DNA from 2 places in the Neobacillus sp. BF23-41 genome. Region 1 is predicted to be linked to the other one. Evidence: riboswitches for the same ligand, from Rfam matches in the RefSeq annotation. Region 1 holds a riboswitch; the other holds the start of a gene.
The links. Region 1 has a riboswitch for cobalamin ahead of AB7942_RS26270 ((2Fe-2S) ferredoxin domain-containing protein). Riboswitches for the same ligand answer to the same signal wherever they lie in the genome.

Region 1 (7,243 bases):
AAATGGTCACTTAAGCTGATCGTACAGGCATCATGCATGACCGGCGCGCCTAATAAAGCAGCACAGGAGTTGATGGCAGAAATGCCAGGGACCACCTCCACTTCTACCCCTGAGTCTTTTTTCCAGCCTTTTTCGATTAGCACTTCGTAAACCAGTCCTGCCATTCCATATACACCGGCATCACCGCTCGAAATGACGGCTACCGTGTAACCGAGTTCGGCCTGTTTCACTGCCTCCTGGGCCCGGCTCACTTCTTCTGTCATTCCTGTACTAATGATTTGTTTTCCAGCTATTAATCCCTTGATTAGATCAACGTAGGTTTTGTAGCCGATGATGATATCACTTTCTTCGATGGCTTCTTTTGCCCGTCCAGTGATATGTTTTTCATCTCCGGGGCCAAAACCAATAACTAATAATTTGCCTTTCACACTATTACGCCACCTTCCAAAATTTCAAACTAGAATCCAGCTACTATCCGCTGTTAAACTTTTTCTGTAACAGCTTTTTGTACTCCTTCGATGCATTCCGACCCTTCTGGCTGGATGAATCCTTCTTCGGAATATTGATAGATCGCATTCTCCTGAAGACAATGACCTTCCGCCAGATGACGCCTTACAATCGTAGTCCCCACTTCTGGCGTCACGTTTTTATACCAGGTCCCGTCTGGATAAACGATAGCAACGGGAGCGTCCTTACATCTCCCATTGCATCTCGTTCTTGTTGTATGTACGAGTGAATCTAAGTTTAAATTGGTGATTTCATTCCGAATCGCTTGTGTCGCTTCCTCCCCTCCCTTTCTCATACAGCTGCTGCCGTTGCAAATGAAAACATGGTGTTTCGTCCCTTGTAAATTCCAAGTAGTCATGTCACACTCTCCTTTTCGTTTTTTACGTAAAAAAAGCACCCCTATGGACATAGGGGTGCAGAATATATACACACAAAAAAATAGCGATGTATGTTCAGCACTTCTACCTATGTTCCCGTAGGTTGAATGAAGTTATTAGGTAAAGGCAGGTCTCCTGACTTAGGTTCATCATTCCATTGCGTCTTCCCGAATTCCTTCAGTGACATCTGCAATGAACTCCCCATACAGTGGCGGGTACCGTGACGGATTTAAACCGTACTTCCCTATTAAGCACAAATTCGTGCACCTATCCTAATCTATTCAATTGTTAAAAAGGCTTGTTCCTTCTAAAGCTAAACTATGAGAATTAAAAATGATTTAGAATCATCCAAACGAAAAAATCCGTTCAACATTAGTTGAACGGATAAAACGTCAGCACAAAGAAAGTTAATAAATAATCCTTTTTGTCCAAACGTTCCATCTTCTCAACCCCCGAAGAAATCGAAACTTAAAAAGCTAAGACAGGTCTCCTGACTTGTGTTTCTTCCTACTTTAGACCCTTCCCGAATCGTCAATAAATAAACGGTCCAGTGGTTTGTCTATTTCGTCCACACTTACAGTTGCGGGGACAGTTCTGGCCTTTCACCAGATTCCCTATTAAGCCCTAAGGCATCTTAACCAATTGTTAACAAATTCATATGTAATTTTAAGAGATAATAATTATACTAGTCTAACAAATAGAATATTTCAAGTGCTTTTTTAATTCCCTTATTTTATAATCCATGTTGGTCACCTCCGAGGATCGATCTTGTCTGGCTTTTTTTAATAAGAATATTATTATACCTATTAAAAATGATGACACAATTTAAAAGTTCTAAAAATGCTGGTGAGACCAAGCCTTTTTTGTATGATTCAACAAAATGAACCAAATAATAAATGAAAGCAAATCAAGGTAATATTAATTTGAGGTGATAAAATGCCAATCCTCGAAGTTGATGAGAGTACCCTTTACTACACTGTTAAAGGTAAAGGGATTCCAATCATATTTATTCATCCGCCCGTTCTAACTTCAATAAATTTCATATACCAGTTAGAAGGACTATCTCGTTATTTTCAGGTTATCACCTTTGATATACGAGGACATGGAAGGAGTCCTTTTTCAAGAAAGCCTGTTACCTATCCATTAATCGTTGAGGATATAAAAAAACTAATGGACCATTTGGATATTAAGCAAGCCTTTTTATGTGGATATTCAGCAGGGGCATCCATCCTATTGGAATTTTTGTTATCAACATCAAAAGGGCGTGCTTTAGGTGGAATCATTATTAGTGGAATGTCTGAGGTAAGTGACTGGCGTCTAAAAAACAGAATACGCCTTGCTAAAAACCTTGCAAAGATTGGGGCATTGCCTGCTTTAGCTCGGTCAGTATCCAATAGCAATTCAAATACAAAAGAGTTGTTCGACAAAATGTTTCTAGAAGCTAAAAAAGGTGATGTTAGAAACATCTTGCAATACTATGATTACAGTTTGAACTATAACATTTCCGATCAACTAGAGAACATTACTATGCCAATTTCCCTCATTTATGGTGGAAAAGATAAAACATTTTATCGTTATGCACAACAACTACATACGAAACTACCTCAAAATGAAATAACCTTTGTTGAAGGCATTAAACATCAGGTCCCAACAAAGGCAGCAAGTAAATTGAATCATGTTATTTATCACTTTATCCAAAACCTTCCAGAAAAACAGGGGTGAATAAGCTTGGATGTTAAATTATTTCATTTAATAAATTTGCTTTCCGGACGACATTTAATAATAGATAAATTAATGATACTTATTTCCAAAAAGATGAAATTTGTTTTCTTTATTATTTTAGTGATTTTGCTTTTTAAAAAAAGGAATGTAACTATTGAAGCAGTAGTGTCTATCATGATTTCGTTATTCTTGCATTTTATAATTAAGTTATTTTATTTTAAGCCCCGCCCATTCATTGAAGGGAGAGTAGGTATACTTACCCCTTCTAAATTCGATTCGTCCTTTCCAAGTAAACATACTCTAATAACTTTCGCCGTTTCGACAATAGTCCTGTTTAGTCAACGCATCCTTGGATCTATTATGTTGGGGTTTTCTTTTTTAACGGGATTGTCACGAATTTGGCTAGGACATCATTATCCTTCTGACATTGCAGGAAGTGCTGTATTAGGCTCTTTTACAAGTGCGATTATTCATAAATTATTACAAAGGAAATGGCAATGAAAACGCTTAAGAAAATTGCACTGCCTATGAGGTATTATGATTTTTTATTGAAAAATGTTAACAAACGATCAGCTGGTTTAGTTCAATAAGAAAAGGTGATTGCCTTTTGTATTAGTAATCACCTCCTGTCTTTTCTATTCAATAAAGTCTATTTTTTTCCCCGATACCATTCAATCGCAATTTCTTTAAAACACTCATCTCGGAAAGGTCCAATTGTTACATCTCCCCACCAAAGGTGGCCACCGTCTGTCTGTCAGGACCAAACGCCTGACCATTCCATTTCAATACGGTTTGTACATATCCCAGACTGTCCGCATTGTACCTGCCAGCTATCCTTTGATACGCTTCGAGTTCGTATCTATTATCCCTGTTAAAATCAATCGGGTATAAACCAGACAAGGGATTCACCCACCCATTAATAGGAGCCTTTAAAATACCTTGGGGGTTATAGATTTCCGATAAATATTCCTTCCCCTTATAAGTAAGGTCAAGAATATACTTTTCTCTGAGATGATAACTGATTACCTTTGCTTTGTATTGATTTTCATATGTCACATCGTACTTATAGGAATCATTGAATGCATCCGAATCAAAAATCTGCTTTATTTGACCGTTGATATAAGAAAAGACATACGCATATATTGTGCCTGCACTTCCTCCGGTATCGATGACCACTAATATATCATCGCCTTTTTTGCCTGTAAAATTACCAAGAAACAGGGTTGGATTGTATCCAGAGTTATTTTTAAAACGGATGTATTCATAATGATGTGTTCTTCCATTTTGGATTACCAAAGTGATATCTTTCCAAAATGGACTATCAGGGGTTTTATTGGCAGTTAGAAAGACATTATCCTTTATCCCATCTGCGTCAATATCACCCCTCTTTACCGTTAAAACTGTTGGACTATTGGTATGAAGTTGTCTTGTATCAGCAGATTGCAGTCCCGCCCGTATTTCAAAAAGTTTATGCTTTGAAGGATAAGGATTGGGAAAGGACAAAGCCATATCAATTGTTTGCTGTGCTTCATTTGTTAATCCGGCTCTTGCCTGCGTTTTAGCCAAACAGTACCAATAATAGGGATGATTCGTCTCACGTATTTTTGCGTAATAGTGATGAAGCTCTTTATTGAAGTCATTGGTGTCCATTTACAACCCACCTGTCTAATTATTCTCCCTATAGATTTATGTACGAATTCACAGGAGCATTCCAAGAACCGGTCTACATGGGTTATCGTCTCGTAGGTTCCATTTTTTCATATAAAAAAAGCAGCCTACCTGAGCTATTAACACCCATTACCTGCTTTTTTCGTTATGTTCATCTAGAATCAGTTTTATCACCTAACAAGTCTATAGGAGAAATGTCTCCACCGTTCAACCAGATTGCTTGAAATCCTAGCTCGATAAAATGTTAAGGGGCTGCCCAAAAAGTTAAGTACCCGACTTTTTGAACAGCCCCTTGTTCTATTTAATCAATTCTTTAAGTGATTAACACGGAAAACCGATTTGAACGTTAAAAATTACCTGCTTTTTTAATGATAGGATTTTCGCTCTTCGTCCTTAATTTTCTAATATCTAGACGAATGAGGAGTGAAACGGCTAGAGCTATGACAAATATCCCTGAAAAAATGACTAAAGTCCCCTGATAACTTCCCGTGGTCTCCCTGACCCAGGATACAAAAATTGGTCCCACTAGACCAGCTGCAGCCCATGCAGTTAAAATATAGCCATGAATGGCCCCAAGCTGCTTTGTTCCAAATAAATCGCCGATATAGGCAGGTATAGAGGCGAATCCTCCTCCATAACAGGTCATGATCATATAAACAAGGATCGAAAAAAGAATTCCCACTGCTATATTTGGAAGCATAAAAAAGGCAACGATTTGAAAAGCAAAAAATAGTGTGTAAACATTCGGCCTTCCGATGTAGTCGGAAATGGTAGCCCAAGCAATCCTTCCTGATCCGTTAAATAACCCCATGATTCCAACCATTGCCGCTGCTCCGGCAGCCGACATCCCTGCTAACTCTTGAGCCATTGGAGAGGCAACAGAAAGAATCGCGATTCCACAGGTAATATTGATGAAAAGCATCACCCACAGGGCCCAAAACTGTCTTGTTCTGACTGCCTCATTGGCGGTCAACTGACGAAGGTCCTCTTTAATTTTTTTAGTACCGGACTTTTTGGCTGCAGCTTCTAGGCCCTTAGGGACCCATCCCTCTTTTGGCGGCGCAAGATACTGTGCAGAACAAAAGATGATAATGAAGTACGCAAAACCAAGAATATAGAAAGTGTTTGAAATGCCATATGTTTCGATTAAATGATTCATAATCGGACTGATTATCAATGAAGCAAAACCAAATCCCATGATGGCCAGTCCAGTTGCGAGACCTCTCCTGTCAGGGAACCACTTTACCAGCGTGGAAACAGGTGTGATGTATCCAACCCCCAACCCAATTCCTGCAATCATACCGTAAAATAAATAGAGTAATAGCAATGATTCTAAATGAATGGCTAAACCAGCCCCAGCAATTCCAATTCCAAAAAACAGAGAGCTAAGTGTACCAGCCGCTCTCGGTCCAAACTTCTCGACAAAGTGCCCTAAAAAAGCGGCAGATAAACCTAAAAATAGAATCGCCAAGCTAAACGTAAACGAAATTTGCTTCAATCCCCACCCCATTTGTTCTTGCAGCGGTTTTGTAAAAACACTCCAGGCATAAACTGAACCAATTGAAATATGAATTCCAACGGCTGAAAGAGCGATCAGCCAACGATTTTTTGTTTGCATCCTTCCGTCCCCTTTTTCAAGTTGTATTTCCCAGCTGTGAGTTGATTTCAAATCGTACTTACTCGTGAGTAACGATCATTTTGGAAGCTGCTAGTGCGGCTCGCTGCCTTGCCTCTTCGACTGATTCTCCGCTGCTCAACGCTACTGCCATACGTCGTCCTACTTTTGTTTCTGGTTTTCCAAAAACCCTTACCTGTGTATCTGGGATGGATAAGCTTTCAGAAATTCCAGCTATTTGGTAGATATTGCTTTCCGTCGTTGCTTTAATCGTATGACTTGCACCAGGTTTCAATAGCTGAACAGATGGAATCGGGTAGCCTAAAATTGCTCTTACATGTAAGGCAAATTCGGATAGGTCTTGCGTTACCATTGTAACCATCCCCGTATCGTGAGGCCGTGGCGACACTTCACTAAAATAAACACCTTGTGGAGAAAGAAATAATTCAACTCCAAAAAGTCCGTACCCGCCAAGAGCATCAGTGATTTTTTTGGCGATATCCTGCGCTTTTGCGATTTGTTCCGTTGACATGTCATGCGGCTGCCAGGATTCAATATAATCACCATCTTTTTGAACATGTCCTATTGGTGCACAGTAGGTTGTTCCTGAAATGGAACGGACTGTTAGTAGTGTAATTTCCGATTCAAAATGGATAAATTCCTCGACAATCACCCGAGTTTTTTTGGCTCTTCCACCTAAAATAGCCTCGTTCCAAGACCATTCTACATCCTCGATCGAACGGCAAACAGTTTGCCCTTTTCCAGATGAACTCATGATTGGTTTAATCACGCATGGAATCCCAATTTCTTCTACAGCATCCCTTAATTCCTCTAATGTGTTCGCAAAAGCATATTTCGCTGTAGGGAGCCCCAGTTCCTCGCTTGCCAAGCGTCGGATTCCTTCCCTATCCATGGTCAAGTTCACAGCTTTAGCCGTCGGTACAATACGAAATCCTTCATTTTCAAGATCAATTAATGTTTCTGTTGCGATCGCCTCAATTTCAGGGACTACCATATCCGGCTTCTCTTGTTCTATCACTCTGCGAAGTTCTTCTCCATCCAGCATGTCCACCACATAGGAACGATGGGCCACCTGCATTGCCGGCGCGTTTTCATATCTGTCTACAGCTATGGTCTCAAGTCCTAAACGCTGAGCCTCGATGATCGTCTCTTTACCAAGCTCACCAGAACCTAGTAACAACACTTTTTTTGTCTGGGTACCAAACACCTTACACAACCCCTTATTGTTTGTCTTTTGCTTATATTAACCCATATTTACACTTCGTTCAAGTGATAATTTCACATTAAACACGAACATTATTTAATGATTTCATTAGTTTCATTCGTCATTTTT
Region 2 (7,243 bases), on a different contig from region 1:
GACTGTTCATACGTTTTCCACCGGTAATTCGCTGAATCTCGATCGCGTTGGTGTTTTTCAATTCGTGCCTTCATTTCTGAGTCAGAAGGAACGCCGGTTGCCAGATAGTTAAGTTGGCAGCCTGTCTTACGAGCGATCTCTACTGCTTTCCTCTCAGCAAAGCTGCTCTTCCCACTTCTTACTCCGCCTGTTATGAAGATTAATGATGATGACGCCATTTCGCCAACACTTCCATTAGTTGATTATTTTCTTGATTACTTTTTATGGCAAACCGAAGCCATCTTCCCTCTAAACCAGGAAAATTAAAGGTATGCCTTGGAATGATGCCATGATGAAGAAGGAACTCAAACAACGCAAACTGATCTTTCAAATGCGGATCCTTCAATAAATAGAAATTCACGTTGGAAGTCGAAACCACAAATTCTTCCTGTGTAAAAAAGTCAAACAGCCTTTTCCGCTCTTGACTAATATATGCCTGTGTCTCTTTAATAAAAAATTCATTTTCCAAACAAAGTTCCCCTGCTAATAAAGCAATGGTATTGGTACTCCAATGTGATTGTAACTGGCAAAGGCTTGAAACAATAGCTGGCTGAGCGATTAAATATCCCAAGCGTATTCCTGGAATTGCAAACATCTTTGTCAGCGACCGAATAATAATTAAATTTGAAAACTTGTTTATGTATGGAACCAATGATTCATATTCTATTAAAAAATCAAAAAATGCTTCATCCAAGATGACAAGGCAATCCCGCTTTTCACATTCCTCTAAAAGCGAAATAATCGTTGACGTCGGATAGTGAATACCTGTTGGGTTATTTGGATTACACAAAAACACCGCATCTGCATCCATCAGACTCGAGTGAAAATCGACTGGATTCAATTCAAAGTTCGGCTCCACAAGTTGATGGTGGACAATTTCACATTTGTTTGCCCGACATGCTTGTTCATACTCCGAAAATGTGGGTTCCACGATGAGTACTTTTTTGCCGGCAAGCATACGGGCAAGCAGCGTAATAAGCTCTGCTCCTCCATTTCCAATCAGGATTGTATCGATCGGGGTCTGCTCCGATTTCGCAATCCTTTCCTTTAGCTGTGTTGCATAAGGGTCTGGATAAACGTTAATTTCTTGAAAAAAACCCGGCCATTTTTCTTTCAAAGCAGATGGCGGGCCAATAGGGTTAATATTTGCGCTAAAATCAATAAACTGCAACGGGAGTGCAAGACCCATTGCCTCATATAAATATTGAGGATTCGAGCCATGTGACGGCCAATTCAAGGACCATTCCCCCTATCCATAAAAATAGTAAAAATAAAAAGACCGTTTTACTTAGAATGTGATTGGCTTTGATGATATGTTCCGCTTGGATCGTCTGAATGGGATCACCCATTTTTGCCCGTTTCGATATCATGCCTTTATAATAATTGATTCCGCCAAGCTGTATCCCTAAAATAGCTGCAACAGCCGCTTCCCCCCAGCCACTGTTTGGGCTCGGATGCTTTTTCGCATCACGGAATAAAATCGTCCAAGCTTTTCTATAAGGCATCCTTACGGGGCGTTTTCCTATCAGCATGATGATTCCTGTTAATCGACTTGGAACCCAATTCATCACATCATCCCATTTTGCAGACGCCCAGCCAAACTCTTTATATCTATCGTTCAAGTGGCCCACCATCGAATCACATGTATTGGCTGCGCGATAAACCATCGCCAGCGGGGCTCCGCCAATCAGTGCCCAAAACAAGGGGGCCGTCACCCCATCACTAGTATTTTCAGCCACAGTCTCAATCGTGCCGCGAGCGATTTCACTCTCATCCAAGGAATCTGTATCACGGCCAACAATATAGGATAGTTTTTTCCTTGCTTCAGGAAGGTCCCCTTCTATTAAGGGACGATAGACTTCAAGAGAAGCCACCTTTAAGCTTTTTTGAGCAATGGAAGTAGAAATAATCAAGCTTTCCACTAAAACTCCAACGAAAGGATGAATCCTATATCCTATTATTACTAAAACCAAAACGATGAAAAAAACAAAGAGTAATATAAAAAGGAGCATTGCCACCCCTTTCCATCGTTTTGATTTGCCATTATTCCAACGTTTTTCAAGAAATGTTATCATCGTGCCAATCCATCTTACAGGATGGGGCCAATCGGGTGGATCCCCAATAAACAGGTCAATAATATAGGCAACTGTGATTGAGATTAAATGATAGACGATCATTTGCGTTTCCTTTTGCTGGATTTTTGAATCGCTTCGATCGTGCACTGATAAATTGCCTTGCTAATAAGCTTGCCTAACGGGGTAATGGTTCCCGCAAATTCTAATACTTCACCCGTTTGAGTAGCAGCAATTAAGATACTATCTGTCGATGTACCAGTGGCGATCGTTCCGGTGACTTCATCGATTATCTTTAGATCATTCAATGCTTTGACCTTCGCTTCAGTTGCGGTCATGATACTTTGAATAAAAGCCTCCTCTGTCAGCTCGCCGCTCACAAAAATCCAGGTATTGATTGTTCCAGGTGTCATTTCAAATGAATGCTGTTCACTTCTCGAGGCATCAATCGCATTTCCTACTCCTGCTGTCACAACAGCAAATATCGAGAAGTTATTATGTTCAAACCGCTTGTAAACTACATCTTCGAGGACAACCGCGGTCATCATGCCAACAGTTTCCGACGGTTCAAACCCGTTTGATTTTAAAAATGAAGCCATTTCTGAGCGATGGTCACTACAGCTGTAACCCTTGTGAACATGGCGGTTCACAAATGTTTGGTGCCATCCCGTTCCCGAACCAATCACCCCAGATGACATCGTCCTTAATGGCATGGGGGATGTTAACTCGATTAATTCTTCTGAGATATGTAACATCGCCACATCTATGTCAAAATCGACAACTTCGTTTTTCACTTTTGGCAGTAAGACCATTTGCGGTGCAGCGACTTTAGGATGAGGATGTTTTTGAATGTCTGTATGATACACATCTCTTATTCGTTCTTCCCGAAGCACCTCATTAGGAATATGATCGATATTAATTCTTCCATTTTCGAGAAGGAGCAGTCGATCACAATAAAGCCCTGCAAGATTTAAATCGTGAAAAATGGAGATGACTGTTAATTCATTTTCTGACGTCCATTGTTTTAAAAAATCTAACAATTCCTTTTGATACGACAAATCCAAATGGTTCGTAGGTTCATCTAACAATAATATTTCAGGCTCTTGGGCTAGAGCTTGGGCGAGAAATACTCGTTGTTTTTCACCGCCTGATAACTCCTGAATATTTTTATTTTGGAATCTGGAAACACCAATTTGCTTCATTACTCGCTGGACAACCTCTTCATCCGCTTTACTCCAGGATTGAAATAACCCCTTTTGATGTGCATAACGGCCAAGCGAAACGGTTTCTTTTACGGTATACGAGAAAGATTGTGATGAATGTTGTGAAAGAACGGCAATCATTTGGGCAAGCTGTTTTGGTCTGTATTCCTGCAGCCGTTTCCGATTGATGATAATCTCACCTTTTTGAATTGGTAAAATTCCACTAAGCATTTTCAAAAGGGTTGTCTTTCCACTTCCATTTGGCCCCAATATCCCGAATAATTCTCCCTTTTTCACATCAAAAGAAATGTCTTGCAGAACCGCTTCACTCGAGTATCCACCGGAAACCTGTTGAACACTAAGCATTCTCTAACCACTTCTTTCCATCCTTTTTCTTTGGAGCAGGATTATTGCAAATACCGGTGCACCAATTAAAGCAGTGATAACACCAATGGGTAATTCTGTAGGAGATATGATTGTTCTTGAAATTAGATCAGCTAAGATTAAAAAACCGCTTCCAGTTATGATCGATAAAGGAAGGAGATGCCGGTGATCGGGCCCCCATAATAATCTTGATAAATGAGGAATCACAAGCCCGACAAAACCAATGGTGCCTGACACCGCAACCGCCGCTCCTGTTAAAATAGAGCCAGCTGTTAATATAATTAGCTTTCTTTTTTGAACATTGACCCCTAAATGCTGTGCCCGCTCTTCCCCAAACGACATGGCGTTTAGTTCTTTTGAATTAAAAATCAGCAGGCATGAGCCAATGATAAAAAATGGCAAAATGATCTTTATGTACTCCCATCCTCTCATCGAAACGCTTCCTAATAGCCAGCCTATAATTTGCCGGAGCTCATCCCCGGTCAGCGCAATCATCAGCGAAATTATTGCCCCTAAGAACGAGCTAAAAATTATCCCTGTTAAAATAATCGTTTCCACTCTCATGGAGCGCTCTATTTTACTGGCGAAAGCGAGGACTAAAAAGATGGTTAAAAAGGAAAAAAGAATACTAAGCAATGGTAGTGTGAAGGAACCGATAAAAGGGATCGATAGATGGAAAAACAGAGTCAAAACTGCACCCACAGACGCCCCTGAAGATACACCTAATGTATAGGGATCGGCTAACGGGTTTCTGAGCAGTCCTTGAAAGGCTGCCCCTGCAATTGCAAGAGAAGCCCCGACAAGGCCTGATAATATCACTCTGGGTAAGCGAATGTTTAGAACTATACTCGAATACATAGGGTCAATTGTCTCCAATGGAATAACCCCAAATAATTTAGCGCTGATAATCTTAATAATGGCTAACATTGGAACCGAAACTGTTCCTATTGAAATACCTAATAAAATAGCTAGGAATAGGAAAATTCCAGCTATTATATAGGCTGTATACTTGTTATTTAAAAATTTCAGGATAGACAGCCTTTGCAAGATCTTCTACTCCTTCAACGATCCTAGGGCCTGACCGAGTTACTCGATCAGAATCTACATCGACTACTTTCTTATTTTTTACAGCGTTGACTGTTTCCCAGCCCTTTCTGCTTAAAACTTGTTCTGCCGGATTTTTCACATAGTACCCATATGTTGTGACGATAACATCAGGATTTCGTTTAATCATCGCCTCTTGATCAATTTTAATCCAGCCTTCTTGATCATTTGCAATGTTTTCAGCATTAATCGAACTTAGCATTTGATCCATAAAGGTATTCTTTCCAGGTGTATAAATTTCTGGAGCCGGTGAAACCTCAACTAATACCTTTTTCTTTTCTTTTATTTCCCCAGCCTTTGCTTTAATTTCGGCCAATTTATCCTTCATCCCTGTAATCATTTCATCGGCTTTCGCTGTTTCACCGGTAGCTTTCCCAATCATATCAATGGAATCATAAACTTGGTCAAAATTTTGCGCATCATTAACAACCAAAACGGTAATTCCGGCATCTTTAAGCTGCTGAAGCCCTGCTTCAGAATTATGAGCGGACGATTCATGTGCTAGCACTAAATCTGGTTTTAAGGAAATGATTTTTTCTAAGTTTATTTCCTGTCCGCCGATTTTTTCTTTTTTCGTCGCTGCTTCCGGATAATTATCGAAATCAGACACGCCCACCACTTCTTTGTCAAGTCCTAATGAAAATGCAATTTCTGTATTACTTGGAATTAGTGAAACGATCTTTTCAGGTTTCTTTTCGATAATAACTTTAGTTTTGGTAGCATCTGTAAGTGTAACAGGATATGTTATTTCCGCTGTTTTCTTCTCAACGCTGGATTTATTCTCTTCCTTCACTTGGTCTTTCTTTTCAACACAACCTGCTAAAACTCCTACTGTTAATAATACTACTAACAGCAATGAATACAACTTCTTCATTTTTCTCCCTGCTTTCTATGTAATAAAAGTATGTGACAAAAAATAAATCCACCTTGTGCCAAACAATATAGCTTGGATATTAACAATAAAAAACATCTCCACTGTGATATGGAGATGTTGGTATGAGTAGATTCAGGTTACTAGCAAAAAGTAAAAAGAGTCTAGACTTCAACACCGTCCCATCCTCGTAGGTTTATTGGCGCACAAGAATTAGGCAGGTTTCCTGGCTCATGATCATCGCTTCCTATGCCTTCCCATCATATTCGACAGTGACACAATATAGGTTGCTCTCATTTACAGTGGCGGGACCGCGTTGGCTTACACCAAACTTCCCTTTTAAGCTGAAAATCTTTCGAAAAGATTTTAGCACCTAATTTTTAAAAATATTTTTTGTTAAATTCATTATAGAAAAGTTGCTATGAATTGTACATGTTTTTTTGCTATAAGATTATAGTTCAATCGTTCTGCACAAATTGGCCATTTCAATTGCAGCCGAAGCGGCATCCCATCCCTTGTTACCCGCCTTTGTCCCAGCACGCTCAATTGCCTGTTCAATAGAATCCGTGGTTAACACTCCAAAAATAACCGGAATACCACTACTTAAATTGATTGCAGAAACACCTTTTGCCACTTCATTACAAACAAAGTCAAAATGTGGAGTAGAGCCGCGAATGACTGTGCCAAGCGTGATAACTGCATCATATTTTTTACTATTAGCCATTTTTTGGGCGATTAATGAAATCTCAAATGCACCTGGTACCCAGGCAATATCCACGTCTGTCTCGCTGACGCCATGTCTTTTGAGAGCATCCTGTGCACCGCCTAATAATTTACTTGTAATAAATTCATTAAAACGTCCAACCACGATTCCAACTTTTAATCCTGAGCCAACTAAATTTCCTTCAAAAATATTACCCATGAATATTCCTCCTAAATTTGATTTTAAACTTCCCGCTTAACTAAGTTTTCCTTGTTGTTTCGGTATTCTACTAAGTCTTTTATCGTAATCATTTTAACGTTTAGCTTATCAGCAATTTTGCGCAGTTGGGGGACACGGGCCATCGTTCCGTCGTCATTCATGATTTCACAAATGACACCAGCAGGTTTGGCACCGCATAAAATTGCAAGGTCTACAGCTGCTTCTGTATGCCCCGTTCTGCTCAAGACTCCGCCTTTTTTAGCAATTAGCGGAAACATATGCCCTGGTCTTAAAAAATCAGATGCTTTTGATTCCGGGTCGACCATACTCAACACCGTTGCTGAACGTTCAAATGCAGAAATGCCAGTGGTAGAAAATTTATGGTCAATGCTTACGGTAAAAGCTGTTCGATTTGGATCCGTGTTTTTGGAAACCATTGGATGTAAGTCGAGCTTTTGAGCTAATGCCTCGTCAATGGGAACACAGATTAGACCTCTTCCGTGAGTGGCCATAAGATTTATAACCTCCGGCGTTGCTTTTTCAGCAAGAGAAATAAAGTCCCCTTCATTTTCCCTGTTCTCATCATCGCAGGCAATAACAACCTTTCCTACTTTTAAATCAGCAAGAGCTTCGTCAATCGTATTAAACA

Region 2: linked by a shared signal. The riboswitch ahead of AB7942_RS17745 (ABC transporter substrate-binding protein) and the one ahead of AB7942_RS26270 ((2Fe-2S) ferredoxin domain-containing protein) in region 1 are both predicted to bind cobalamin.

What each region holds. Positions count from the first base shown of each region.
Region 1 is NZ_JBGBPR010000030.1:27,086-34,328, forward strand. It holds gene cobJ (precorrin-3B C(17)-methyltransferase) at 1-428, opposite strand, end outside; gene AB7942_RS26270 ((2Fe-2S) ferredoxin domain-containing protein) at 482-865, opposite strand; cobalamin riboswitch at 993-1,170, opposite strand; cobalamin riboswitch at 1,348-1,536, opposite strand; gene AB7942_RS26275 (alpha/beta fold hydrolase) at 1,821-2,606, shown strand; gene AB7942_RS26280 (undecaprenyl-diphosphatase) at 2,613-3,107, shown strand; gene AB7942_RS26285 (VCBS repeat-containing protein) at 3,324-4,256, opposite strand; gene AB7942_RS26290 (L-lactate MFS transporter) at 4,621-5,892, opposite strand; gene purT (phosphoribosylglycinamide formyltransferase 2) at 5,951-7,117, opposite strand.
Region 2 is NZ_JBGBPR010000011.1:155,352-162,594, forward strand. It holds gene AB7942_RS17720 (bifunctional adenosylcobinamide kinase/adenosylcobinamide-phosphate guanylyltransferase) at 1-218, opposite strand, end outside; gene cobD (threonine-phosphate decarboxylase CobD) at 200-1,276, opposite strand; gene cbiB (adenosylcobinamide-phosphate synthase CbiB) at 1,233-2,216, opposite strand; gene AB7942_RS17735 (heme ABC transporter ATP-binding protein) at 2,213-3,679, opposite strand; gene AB7942_RS17740 (FecCD family ABC transporter permease) at 3,683-4,744, opposite strand; gene AB7942_RS17745 (ABC transporter substrate-binding protein) at 4,710-5,675, opposite strand; cobalamin riboswitch at 5,872-6,064, opposite strand; gene ribH (6,7-dimethyl-8-ribityllumazine synthase) at 6,124-6,594, opposite strand; partial or broken gene ribB (3,4-dihydroxy-2-butanone-4-phosphate synthase) at 6,621-7,243, opposite strand, start outside.